DNA from 2 places in the Agrobacterium sp. NPDC090283 genome. Region 1 is predicted to be linked to the other one. Evidence: predicted binding sites of a transcription regulator. Region 1 holds the regulator's gene; the other holds the start of a gene.
What was found. Region 1 encodes LexA, which represses DNA repair genes until DNA is damaged. Its sites were predicted from a motif close to TGTTCNNNNTGTGTTCNG; they were not measured.
Positions count from the first base shown of each region.

Region 2: a site for LexA is predicted at 2,335-2,352, ahead of ACIQUH_RS06340 (putative DNA modification/repair radical SAM protein). Genes of this name have one in related genera too.

Region 1 is NZ_JBIVYG010000001.1:538,277-544,244, reverse strand. It holds gene ACIQUH_RS02700 (TRAP transporter substrate-binding protein) at 1-733, shown strand, start outside; gene ACIQUH_RS02695 (TRAP transporter small permease) at 853-1,386, shown strand; gene ACIQUH_RS02690 (TRAP transporter large permease subunit) at 1,383-2,642, shown strand; gene lexA (transcriptional repressor LexA) at 2,890-3,612, shown strand; gene ACIQUH_RS02680 (glutathione S-transferase family protein) at 4,052-4,729, shown strand; gene ACIQUH_RS02675 (ComEC/Rec2 family competence protein) at 4,750-5,968, opposite strand, start outside.
Region 2 is NZ_JBIVYG010000003.1:165,100-171,067, forward strand. It holds gene ACIQUH_RS06325 (Lrp/AsnC family transcriptional regulator) at 19-486, shown strand; gene ACIQUH_RS06330 (glycosyltransferase family 4 protein) at 516-1,571, opposite strand; gene greA (transcription elongation factor GreA) at 1,660-2,136, opposite strand; gene ACIQUH_RS06340 (putative DNA modification/repair radical SAM protein) at 2,358-3,590, shown strand; gene ACIQUH_RS06345 (UdgX family uracil-DNA binding protein) at 3,590-5,038, shown strand; gene ACIQUH_RS06350 (GGDEF domain-containing protein) at 5,191-5,968, shown strand, end outside.

The sequences.
Region 1 (5,968 bases):
GGATTTCACCGCCAACAGCCAGGGTCCGGTTTCGAGCGTTGTTCCCGAACTCGCGGCGCTCGGCCTGCCCTTCCTGTTCAGCAATGCCGATCAGGCGATCAAGGTGCTTGAGGGCGATGTCGGCGCATCGCTCGATGCGCGCTTCCAGAAGGTCGGCATCGTGCCGCTCGACTGGTGGGACAACGGCATCCGCCATGTTTCCAACTCCAAACACGCCATCACCAAGCCGCAGGACGTCGCGGGCCTGAAAATCCGCACGCCCGCCGACCCGATGACGATGGATATTTTCAAGGCGCTGGATGCGGCGACGGTTCAGATCGCCTTTGGCGAACTTTACATCGCGCTTCAGCAGGGCGTGGTGGACGGGCAGGAAAATCCGCTTGTCAACATCGAAAGCTCCAAGCTTTACGAGGTCAACAAACATATCAGCCTCACTGCCCATAAATGGGAATCCACCCCGTTCCTGATGTCCAAATTCGCCGAGGGGCGGCTGGGCAAGGATTTTGAGGCGGTCAAGGCGGCTGCGAAGGAGGCCGGGGCGCTTCAGCGCAAACTCTCGGCTGAAAAGGCAAGCGCGTCTCTGGCCGCATTCAAGGCCAATGCCGCTATCGAGGTGGTGGAAGACATCGACCACGCCGCTTTCGCGAAGGCCACCGCGCAGGTGCTGGAGACATGGAAGCAGAAGCCCTTCGGCGATTTCGTCGCTGAGCTTGAAAAAGCTGCCAAGGGCTGACGATCAGATGCCGGGCCGGCTCGTGCCGCCCGACCTCGCCTTCATGTCCACCGACAGGATCGGCGGGAGCGTCGCTCACGCCGACATTCATACGGTTTCAGTTTTCAGGAGATGCGCCAATGCTCGAAGGAGCCTTGTCCGCCGCCAATCGCGTTGACAGTTTCATCGCCATCCTCTGCCGCGTCATCATCGTGGCGTCAGGCATTCTGCTCACGGTCATCATGACCGCAAACGTCATCGTCCGCTATCTATCGACATCCGGCGGTCTGGATTTTGCGGAAGAACTGCCGACCATGCTGTTTCCATGGTTCATCGTCGCCGGCATTACCCTTGCGGCGCAGAACGGCGCGCATATGGCAGTGGAGTGGATCTATGACAAGTTCGACGAACGCGGCAAGGTGGGCGTTCTGCTGTTTGCCAATCTCGTGACGGTCGCAAGCTTCGTCATTCTCGCGCAACAGGCGCTTGTCGTCGCCGAGATCGCCGGCGCAGAAATCAGCCCCGTCCTGCAACTGCCCAACAGCATCGGCTATTATTCCATCGCCTTCGGCGCGGCATTGGTCTCCGTCACGACCGCAACAGCGAGCCTGCGCATTCTCTCCGGCGGCTGGCATGCCCGCCCGCACGGCGCAACCGAGGAGATGCCGCTATGACCATCGTGATGATCATTGCATTTTGTATTCTCATGATGATTGCGGTTCCGGTCGGCTACGCCCTGATCATCTCTGCGGGTGTCGCCGTGCTGTGGAACGGTTACGTGCCGCTTTCGATCGTGGCGCAGCAGGTTTACGACCAGACGCAGTCTTTTCCGATGCTGGCGCTGCCGTTCTTCATGCTCGCCGGCACGCTGATGCTCGGCGGCAAACTCGGAACCCAGCTTCTGGAACTCGCCTCCAAGGCCATGCAGCGCTGGCGCGGCGGCCCGCTTTCCACGACGGTCATTTCTTCGGTCGTGTTCGGCGGCGTTTCCGGCTCGGCGGTCGCCAATGCGAGTGCGCTCGGTTCGGTGCTCATTCCATGGCAGAAACGCCAAGGCTACCCTGCCCCCCTCTGTGCGGCCAACAATGCCACCTCGGCGGTCATCGACGTGCTTATCCCACCGTCGATCCCGATGATCCTCTATTCGCTGGTCAGCGGTGTCAGCATCGCCAATCTGTTCATAGCCGGCATTCTGCCGGGCCTGCTCATGGCAGTGGGCTTCATCTTCGTCTGCTGGGCCATCGCTGTGCGGCGGGGCTATGCCGTGCGTGACGAAAGTATCCGCAAGCGCGATCTGGCGCTCCTTGCATTCCGCAGCCTGCCGGCAATCCTTCTGCCGATCCTGATCATCCTCGGCCTGCGCTTCGGCTTTGCAACGCCGACGGAAGTCGCCGTTCTTTCTGTCGTCTATTCGCTCGTGCTCAGCATCTTCTTTTATCGCGATCTGACGTGGAAACGTTTCTGCGACAATTTCGTCGAGGCGGGCTCGGCAACCGGCGTCGTCATGCTGGTCATCATGGGCAGTGCGGCGGTAGGCTGGGTCCTCACCTTCGATCAGGCTCCCCAGCATTTCGCCACCTGGGTGGCGGAGAATATCTCCAACCCGATCCTGATCATTCTCATGATGAACATCCTGATGCTGATCATCGGGATGCCGCTCGATCTGCCGCCGTCGATCCTGCTTCTCGGACCGATCTTCGTGCCGCTTGCGGATATGATCGGGCTCGACCGGGTGCAGCTCGGCATGATGATGGTCATCAATCTCGGTATCGGGCTCTATACGCCACCGATCGGCACCACGCTCTTCATCTCGTCCTCCATCGCCAGAGCGCCGCTCGGCGCGACGACGAGGGAATTGTGGCCGTTCTTCACCATGGCGATGCTGCTTCTCATCGCGGTCAGCTTCATTCCTGCGCTCACGATCTACTGACACTCAGCCCGCAGCAAAATGGCAACGGAAACCATCGGCCGATTCTCCCCGGCCGATGGTTTTGGCGTTCGAGACACCTCGCTTAAGTAATCAAATCCGCTTTGTTCACGGTTTCGACGATCAAATCACCATCTGCGATACACCCTTCACGAAATTTTAGGGGATTGCGGAACACATATGGAACATATAGTGTTCGTTCTGTATTTGTTTCGCGACTTCAACGACGATTCTCAAGGGTGTTTTCCTCATGCTCACGCGCAAACAGCAGGAATTGCTTCTCTTCATTCATGAAAGAATGAAAGAGTCCGGCGTGCCGCCCTCCTTCGATGAAATGAAGGACGCACTCGATCTTGCCTCCAAATCCGGCATCCACCGGCTCATCACCGCGCTCGAGGAGCGCGGCTTTATTCGCCGGCTACCTAACAGGGCACGAGCGCTGGAAGTGATCAAATTGCCGGAGGCCTACACGCCGGGTGCGAGGCCGCAGCGCGGCTTTTCGCCCAGCGTCATCGAAGGCAGCCTCGGCAAGCCGAAGACGCCGGAACCGGCCCCTGCCCCCAAGGCGCCAGCCAATGATCTCGGCGGCGCCGTCACCGTGCCGGTCATGGGCCGCATCGCCGCCGGCGTGCCGATTTCCGCCATCCAGAACAACACCCACGATGTGGCCGTGCCGGTCGACATGCTGGGTTCGGGCGAACATTATGCTCTTGAGGTCAAGGGCGACTCGATGATCGAGGCCGGCATTTTTGATGGCGATACCGTCATCATCCGCAACGGCAACACCGCCAATCCGGGCGATATCGTCGTCGCGCTGGTGGATGATGAAGAAGCGACCCTGAAGCGTTTCCGCCGCAAGGGAGCTTCCATCGCTCTGGAAGCGGCCAATCCCGCCTATGAGACCCGTATTTTCGGACCGGACCGGGTGAAAATCCAGGGCAAGCTGGTTGGGCTGATCCGCCGTTATCATTAATTGACGGCGCCTTTTTTTCGGTGGGAGCGTCATCGGGAAAGATGACGCTCCCTTTGAAGCATCGCGGTTTGCTTTCTGGAACAATGCGGCTTTGCCGAAGTAAAGAGAAATCGTCCAGCGGATCGGCGCGTCTTTTGTCATGAAGGATGGTTCCGGATTCATGCCAGATGTTTTCGTTGTGCTGCAGGAAAGGGCAAAGAGGCGGCTGGTTGAATTCAAGGAAATGAGCACCCTTCATCTCCTTGAGCGAGGATGCAGGTTGCAAATCGCGTCGCCATATGTCTCGCCGTCATCTCCAGGTGGTGACGTGGATGCGCCTCTTTTTCCCTGACCTCACCTTCCCATCCATCAATGCCGCTTATGGGAGCCATGGATTATTTGCAATATTCCAAGGCCCATCCGCCGTTATAGAAATGCGCGTCATATCGGGGAGCACGTCATGTACGATCTTTATATTGCCAACAAGAACTATTCCTCATGGTCGCTGCGGCCGTGGGTATTGATGCGCACGCTCGGCATCGCCTTCGATGAAAAACTCGTTCCCTTCGGCGAAGGCGTTTCCTTCTCCACCTTCTCTCCGACCGGCAAGGTACCCTGCCTTGTCGATGAGGGAGTGACGGTTTGGGAATCGCTGTCGATCGCCGAATATCTGGCGGAGCGACACCAGGGCGTCTGGGCGAGCGACAAGCAGGCAAGGGCCTGGTCTCGTTCGGCGGCGAGCGAAATGCATGCGGGCTTTTCTTCGCTGCGCAATCTATATCCCATGTCGGTCGGCATTCGCGTAAAACCGAAGGGTGGCGACACCGGGCTTGCGGCCGATATAAAGCGCATCGATGCGCTGTGGAGCGAAGGTCTCGCGAAATTCGGCGGGCCTTATCTTGCGGGCCAGAAATTCACGGCGGTCGATGCCTTCTTCTGCCCGGTGGCCTTTCGTTTCCAGAGCTATGGGGCGGAACTTTCGCCCGCGGCAAAAGCCTATTGCGACCGGCTGCTTGCCCTTCCCGCCATGCGCGAATGGTACGAGGCCGGACTGAAGGAGACATGGCGCGACGCGGCGCATGAAGAGGAAATCGCCGGGATCGGCGACGTGACCGCGGATTTGCGCATAAGGGCCTGACGATCCATGCTGGCGGCACTTTATTGCGGCGCCGCCAGCAACCGGGTCACGGCATCAGGCAGGTCGTGTTCAAAATGGCCGCTTTTCCAGTCGTAATAGCGATGTTCGCTCCAGGGCCTGTCCATTCCGGCGATTGCGGCGCCCAACCTGCCGACCACCCCTGCCTGATCGCTGTCTGCGAAGTCCAGCTCCAGCGAACCGATCCGTCGCAAAATATCGCGATTCAACAGGAGCGCGCCCGAGCGGCATTGGGAGAAGGAGGTTCTGCGGGAAACGATGACGATATCGGCGATATCGCAGGCCTTTCCGGCAAAGCGACCGTCTTCCAGAACGATGATCCATTCGCCGCTTCCCGCGCGCGCTGCGCACCATATACCTTTGCTGCAGGTGAAAACACCGGGTGCGGCGTCTCTCAGGGCCACCGTCATCCGCCGGGCGACAGCGCTCATCTCTTTCGGATCGAGCTTCGCCTTCGTGGTCAAAGCCACTTTGGCTGTCTTGGTCTCGCTCTTGAGAAAGACCGGCGGCACAGGCTGTTCCGGCAAAAGCAGCGCCCTTTGCCACTGACCATAAACGAAACCCTGCGGCTGTGTTTTCGTCGTATAGACTTTACCGTCCTCCAGTAACGCCACCAGCTCACCATCCTCATGAACGAGCAGATCAGGCGGATTGCGATAGGCCGCGGCCGCCGACAGGCCAAAGGCGAGGAACAGAAACGGCATGCCCAGAAGCGCAAGCCGGCTGCGCAGCAATGTCAGCAGCAGAAAACCAGCCGAGGCGAGACCCAGAAACCAGTCATGGGGACGTCCCGTTGCCGCACTTCCTCCCCAGGACGCCACCTCCTGCGCAACCTCGATGACGAGGGCCATGCCGTAACCCATGACCTTCAGGAATGGCGCGTCGAGCCCGAAGGGCATCAGCAACATGGCGACAAGGCCGAAGGGCATGACGATGAGCGACATCAGCGGCATGGCGGCCAGATTGGCGAAAAGTCCATAGGTGGTGACACGCTGAAAATGCTCGACTGAATAGACCGCCGTCGAGAGCCCGCCGATCAGCGACGTCGTCATGACGCCGCCGATGATGGCGCCCGCCGTTTGCGCCACCGTCATCCATGCCGGTTTGCGCCCGATGAACAGACGTTCCCGCTCGGCGCGCCAGCGGCTCCAGGCGGCGTAGGAGGCGACGAGCGCGATGGTCGCGGCAAAGGACATCTGGAAGCTCGGCCCCATGATTTCC
Region 2 (5,968 bases), on a different contig from region 1:
TTAACGAGGTACTTCTCCGTGACCAGCGTCGAACTCGATGCCATCGATCTGAAAATCCTGCGCGAATTGCAGCGCGACGGGCGCATGACCAATGTGGAGCTGGCCGAAAGGGTCGGGATTTCCGCGCCGCCATGCCTCCGGCGTGTCCGCAAGCTGGAAGAAGCTGGCGTGATCGAGGGTTATCACGCCATGTTGAACGCACCGAAGCTCGGTTTCGATCTCGTCGCCTTCTGCATGGTCGGTTTGAAGCGGCAGTCCGACAGCAATCTGAAGGCCTTTGCCGCAGCGACGTCCGGCTGGTCGCTGGTGCGTCAGGCCTGGATGGTATCGGGCGAAAGCGATTTCCTGCTGCATTGCGTGGCGAAAAACCTGACGGAGTTTCAGGATTTCGTCATCGAAGTTCTGACGGCGGATGAGAATGTCGATACGGTGCGCACCATGCTCACCATCCGTCAGGTCAAGCGCGTCGGCCTGGTGGAAATCTGAACGGCAGGCTTTGCGGTTGCTAAGGCGGATCACCCCCGCCGCAACGCATCATAAACAGCGCCGAGACTCGTGGCCTCTTTTTCGAGCGGGAAGGTGGTGCGCACATGCGCAAGTCCGGCACGGGCATGGTTTAACGCCAGAGCCGGATCGGCCAGATAGGTCTTTATCGCATCCCTGAGCGATTCATAGTCACCCGCTTCAACGAGCGCGCCCGTCTCACCCTTGATGATCATTTCCTCATAGGCGCCGGCAGTGCTGGCGACGACCGCGGTTTCCGACGCCATGGCCTCGAGCGGCGTCAATCCGAAACCTTCATTGCGGGATGGGGCGACATAGAGCGTCAGCCGCCGGTACCACGGCTTGATGTCGTTCACCTCGCCCTGAAACACGATTCGGTCCGAAAGGCCGGCGGCCTTGACGTCGGCCTCGAGTGCTTCGGCAAAAGCCTTGTGTTCCGCCGTAACCCGGCCGGAAACCACGGCTGTCCATTGCGGATGGGCGGGCAAAAGCTCGATCATAGCGCGCACGAAGAGGTCGGTGCCCTTCTGGTGTCGCACCCGTCCAAAGCAGCCGATCAGATATTGGCCCGGCAGACCGGTTGCGGCGATGGTGTCCTCGGGTCCGGTGGCCGGATGAAACAGGTCGGTATCGACGCCATGCATGACAACGCGATGGGGTACTTCCAGAAACGAGCCGGAGCGGGTGCTGGTCGCAACCACCGCATCCATTTTCGAAATCAGGAAGCGGGTATAGGTGGAATGCCGCCTCTGCGCGGCCGAGGTGAAGAGCAGTTTCACCTTCATGCGCAGCACGTCGCGGAGGAGAAGACCCGGCAACATTTCGAGGTTGCGGCGGGCATGCCAGATGCGCGGGCCGCCCTGCGGGCCGTTTTGCCAGAGCCGCCACAGATGGCGAAAGCGCACATGCGGCAGATGCGGCGGCAGGCCCGGGCCGATGACGGCCACCTTCTGTCCCAGCCGGTTCTGCACCGGAATAAGCTGAACGATGGTGGAGGTGACGCCGGAGAGCCTGCGTTTGAAGTTCGGCGCAAGCACCTGCACATCTTTCAGACTGACGTGGGACAAGATGGGCTTCCGTCTTTGCGGCTAATTTGGGGGGCAATACGTCAAGAAGCAATGCGCCCGCGTGGGGCGCATTGCGCGTTGGGGCTTATCAGCCCCACTGAACCGCGAGAATCTCGTAGCCCTTGGCGCCGCCGGGCGCATTGACTTCGATGCTGTCGCCGACTTCCTTGCCGATAAGGGCGCGGGCAATGGGCGAGGAGATGGAAATGCGGCCGGCCTTCACATCGGCTTCCTGGTCACCGACGATCTGATAGGTCTTTTCCTCGTCGCTGTCTTCGTCGACCAGCTTGACGGTGGCGCCGAACTTGATCTTCGAGCCCGACATCTTGGAAAGATCGATGACTTCGGCGCGCGCGGTCAGGTCTTCGAGTTCGGTGATGCGGCCTTCATTGTGGCTCTGGGCTTCCTTGGCAGCATGGTACTCGGCGTTTTCCGAAAGGTCGCCATGGGCGCGCGCTTCGGCAATCGCCTCGATGATACGGGGGCGTTCCTCCTGCTGGCGCCAGCGCAGCTCCTCCTGCAGCTTGACGAATCCACCCTGAGTCATCGGTACTTTTTCTACCATTTTTTTATCCTTCGCATTCCGGTCGCTTTACTTGCAGACACAAAAAGAAACAGGTTCCGGAGGGGAACTCCGGAACCATGCCAAAATCATAACTGAGCCGACTATATCAGAAGACGACAGTGAAATGCCAGCAAATTTGAGGAAGGCATATTCCCGCGTCTATTCAGAGACTTAAGCAATATGATTGACATTTTTCAATGGAACATATAGTGAACATAATTATGAAGAAGTCAATCAGGCAACGGCTGGCCATTCTCTCCGACGCGGCGAAATACGACGCCTCCTGCGCATCGAGCGGCACGACAAAACGCAACTCCGCAGCGTCAGGCGGTCTGGGTTCCACGGAAGGGTCGGGCATCTGCCATGCCTATGCGCCGGACGGGCGCTGTATTTCGCTGTTGAAAATCCTGCTCACCAATTTCTGTATCTATGATTGCGCCTATTGCATCAACCGCTCCTCCAGCAATGTCGAGCGGGCGCGGTTCACGCCGGAAGAGGTGGTTTGGCTGACGCTGGAATTTTACCGGCGCAACTATATCGAGGGGCTGTTCCTGTCCTCCGGCATCATCCGCTCCTCCGATCATACGATGGAAGAGATGGTGCGCGTGGCGCGGGAGTTGCGCGTTACCCATGGTTTTCGCGGTTATATCCACCTGAAATCCATTCCCGAAGCATCGCCCAGGCTTATCGAGGAGGCGGGGCTTTACGCGGATCGCCTTTCGATCAATATCGAATTGCCAACCGATAGCGGCATTGGTCGCTTTGCGCCGGAAAAGCAGCCCGCCAATATTCGCCGTTCCATGGCCGATATCCGTTTGAAGATCGAGGAGGCGGGGGAGCCGACCGTCAGGACAAGAAAGACCAGACGCTTTGCGCCGGCCGGCCAGAGCACGCAGATGATCGTTGGCGCCGACGGCGCTGACGATAGCACCATTCTCTCCACCAGCGCCCGGCTTTATGGCAGTTACGGTTTGCGGCGCGTCTATTATTCGGCCTTCAGCCCCATTCCTGATTCGTCGAAGAACCTGCCGCTCATCAAGCCGCCGCTGATGCGGGAACACAGGCTTTACCAGGCGGACTGGCTTTATCGCTTTTACGGTTTCGACATTGGCGAGATAACCGCGATCGGCGGCGACGGCATGCTCGATCTCGATATCGACCCGAAGCTCGCCTGGGCGCTGAAACATCGCGAGCGTTTCCCGGTGGACGTCAATGCGGCGGATCGGGAAATGCTGTTGCGCGTGCCCGGTTTCGGCACCAAGACGGTGGCCTCTGTTCTATCGTCGCGGCGGTTCCGGCGGCTGCGGCTGGAGGATATTGCCCGTTTTGGTGTGTCCCTTAAAAAGGTGAAGGCTTTCATCGTCGCCGAGGGCTGGACGCCGGGCAAGCTGACCGAACGGCCGGATCTGCGGGCGATGTTTGCACCGCAGCCCGAACAATTGTCGCTGTTGTGATGTATGGCCCGGTGCTGGAAGGGCGGGGCGATTTCGGCGAGTGGCGCGATGCCGCGCGCGCGGCCCTTGCGGCCGATATTCGGCCGGAGATGATTGACTGGCGGTCGCGGGATGACGGGGCAGGGCTGCTGGATTTCGCCGGTGCGCCGTTGCCGAGGGTCGATGCAAGCAATGGGCAGATTTCCGTTCCGGCCTCGTTCGTGGTGCTGGCGCAGGCCATCATCTGCCACAGCGATCCCGGCCGTTTTGCATTGCTTTATCGGTTGCTGTGGCGGCTGAAGCGGGACCGCGCCCTGCTGCAGTTCAAGTCCGATCCGGATGTTGCGGAGGCCCGCCTGCTCGAGAAGTCGGTGCGCCGCGACTGTCACAAGATGACGGCCTTCGTCCGTTTCAAGGAATTGCCGCTGCCGCAGGGGCAGGGCGGCCGACGGCGGTTCGTGGCATGGTTCGAGCCGGATCATTTCATCGTCGAGCGCACAGCAGCGTTTTTCCAGCGGCGGTTTACCGATATGGACTGGCTGATCGCCACGCCCAAAGGGTCTGCCCGATGGGATGGAAGCGAGCTGCAGACGTCACGCGAGGCGGCGGCGAAGCCTGATCTGACGGATGAGACAGATGAACTCTGGCGGACCTATTACGCCAATATATTCAATCCGGCCCGCCTCAAGGTCAAAGCCATGACGGCCGAGATGCCGAAGAAATACTGGAAGAACCTGCCGGAAGCCGATCTCATTCCCGATCTCATTCTCGGCGCGGAGGCGCGGGTCTTGGAAATGGCCGCGAGGGCGGCAAGCCAGCCGCAACCCTTTCACCATCGTCTGCAGGCGGCGGCCGCTGCCCGGGAGATGCCGCAACCGGCGGCGGACGGCACGCTCGCATCGCTGGCGCGGCAGGCTGGCCATTGCACCCGCTGTTCCTTGCATTGCAGCGCCACGCAGACGGTTTTCGGTTCCGGGCCGGAAGATGCGGATGTCATGATCGTCGGTGAGCAGCCGGGTGATCACGAGGATCTCGCCGGAAAGCCTTTTGTCGGTCCGGCCGGCCAGCTTTTCGACCGGACTCTTGCCGACATCGGTATCGAACGCAAAAGACTTTACGTCACCAATGCGGTCAAGCATTTCAAATATGAAACCCGCGGCAAACGACGCATTCATCAGCGGCCGAATGCAGGCGAGGTGGAGCAATGCCGCTGGTGGCTCAATCAGGAAATCGCGCTTGTTCAGCCGAAACTGATCGTTGCCATGGGCGCAACTGCACTTTATGCGCTGACCGGCGAGAAGGGTAAGCTCTCGGAGGTCAGGGGTCGTCCCATACCGATGGAGGAGGGCCGAACGCTTTTTGTGACCGTGCACCCCTCCTATCTCCTGCGCCTTGCCGATGAGCGGGTGAAAGAGGCGGAAGTGATGCGGTTCGTTGAGGATATGAAGTTTATTAGAATATTCGAATAGATTTCGATGTGTGTATCGGAGATTTATTGAGAAATTTGAATCATAACTTGCAGTAGTATCGTTTAACGATTGGTTTTCCGTTATTTTTATTGAAATTTTATACTTGCTATTATAATTGTTGTCTCCAAATTTATTGACCGTATGGACAAATCATGTTGGGCGAACTCGACCTCGCGACAGTCATACTGATGCAAAAGTGTTCTTACATCGTTGGGCTTTTGAGTTTCATCTACCTGAAAATGACCAATCGCGGCCTGCGGGGTCCCGTCCCGCTTGCCGCGGGTTTTGCGTCGATGACGATCGGCTCCACGCTTGCCGGTTACGGGGAATGGGGAATAGTGTCGTCGGCCTTATGGCAGCTCGGCAGTGTTGTTTTCGGTATAGTGGGTTATGGGTTGATCTGGCTCGGCTTGAAGACGTTGAGCGATGGACGCTCCGTCGGCCGGCGAACCATATCCCTCGTCTGTCTTATTGCCATGCTGGCGATGGTTGTCGCGCTACAGGTGGCAGACAATAACGCGTTTCGCGCGGCGCTCTTCAATGGCTGCGCGGCGCTGGCCTATCTCGCCGGAGCGTCGGTGCTTTTCACCGGATGGCGCAGGGAGCCGCTGCTTTCGCGTCTGGCGCTGGGTGCGATTACCGGCGTCTCCGGTCTCATTTCGCTGTCGGTGATGAAAAGCGTGCTTTTCCCGGATTACGCCACCATCAATCTGGTCAACGCGTTTTTCTTCATCATCATGCTGAACTTCGCTATCGCCCTGTTTGTGATGATGTTCGTGGCTGAGCGGTCGGAGCGGAAATTGCTGGTTCTTGCAAATACCGATCCGCTGACCGGGGTGAAGAACCGGCGGTTCTTCTTCCAGACCATGCCTGCGACGCCCGATCCCGCCGATGCGGCCATGTTGCTGGATATCGATCACTTCAAGTCGA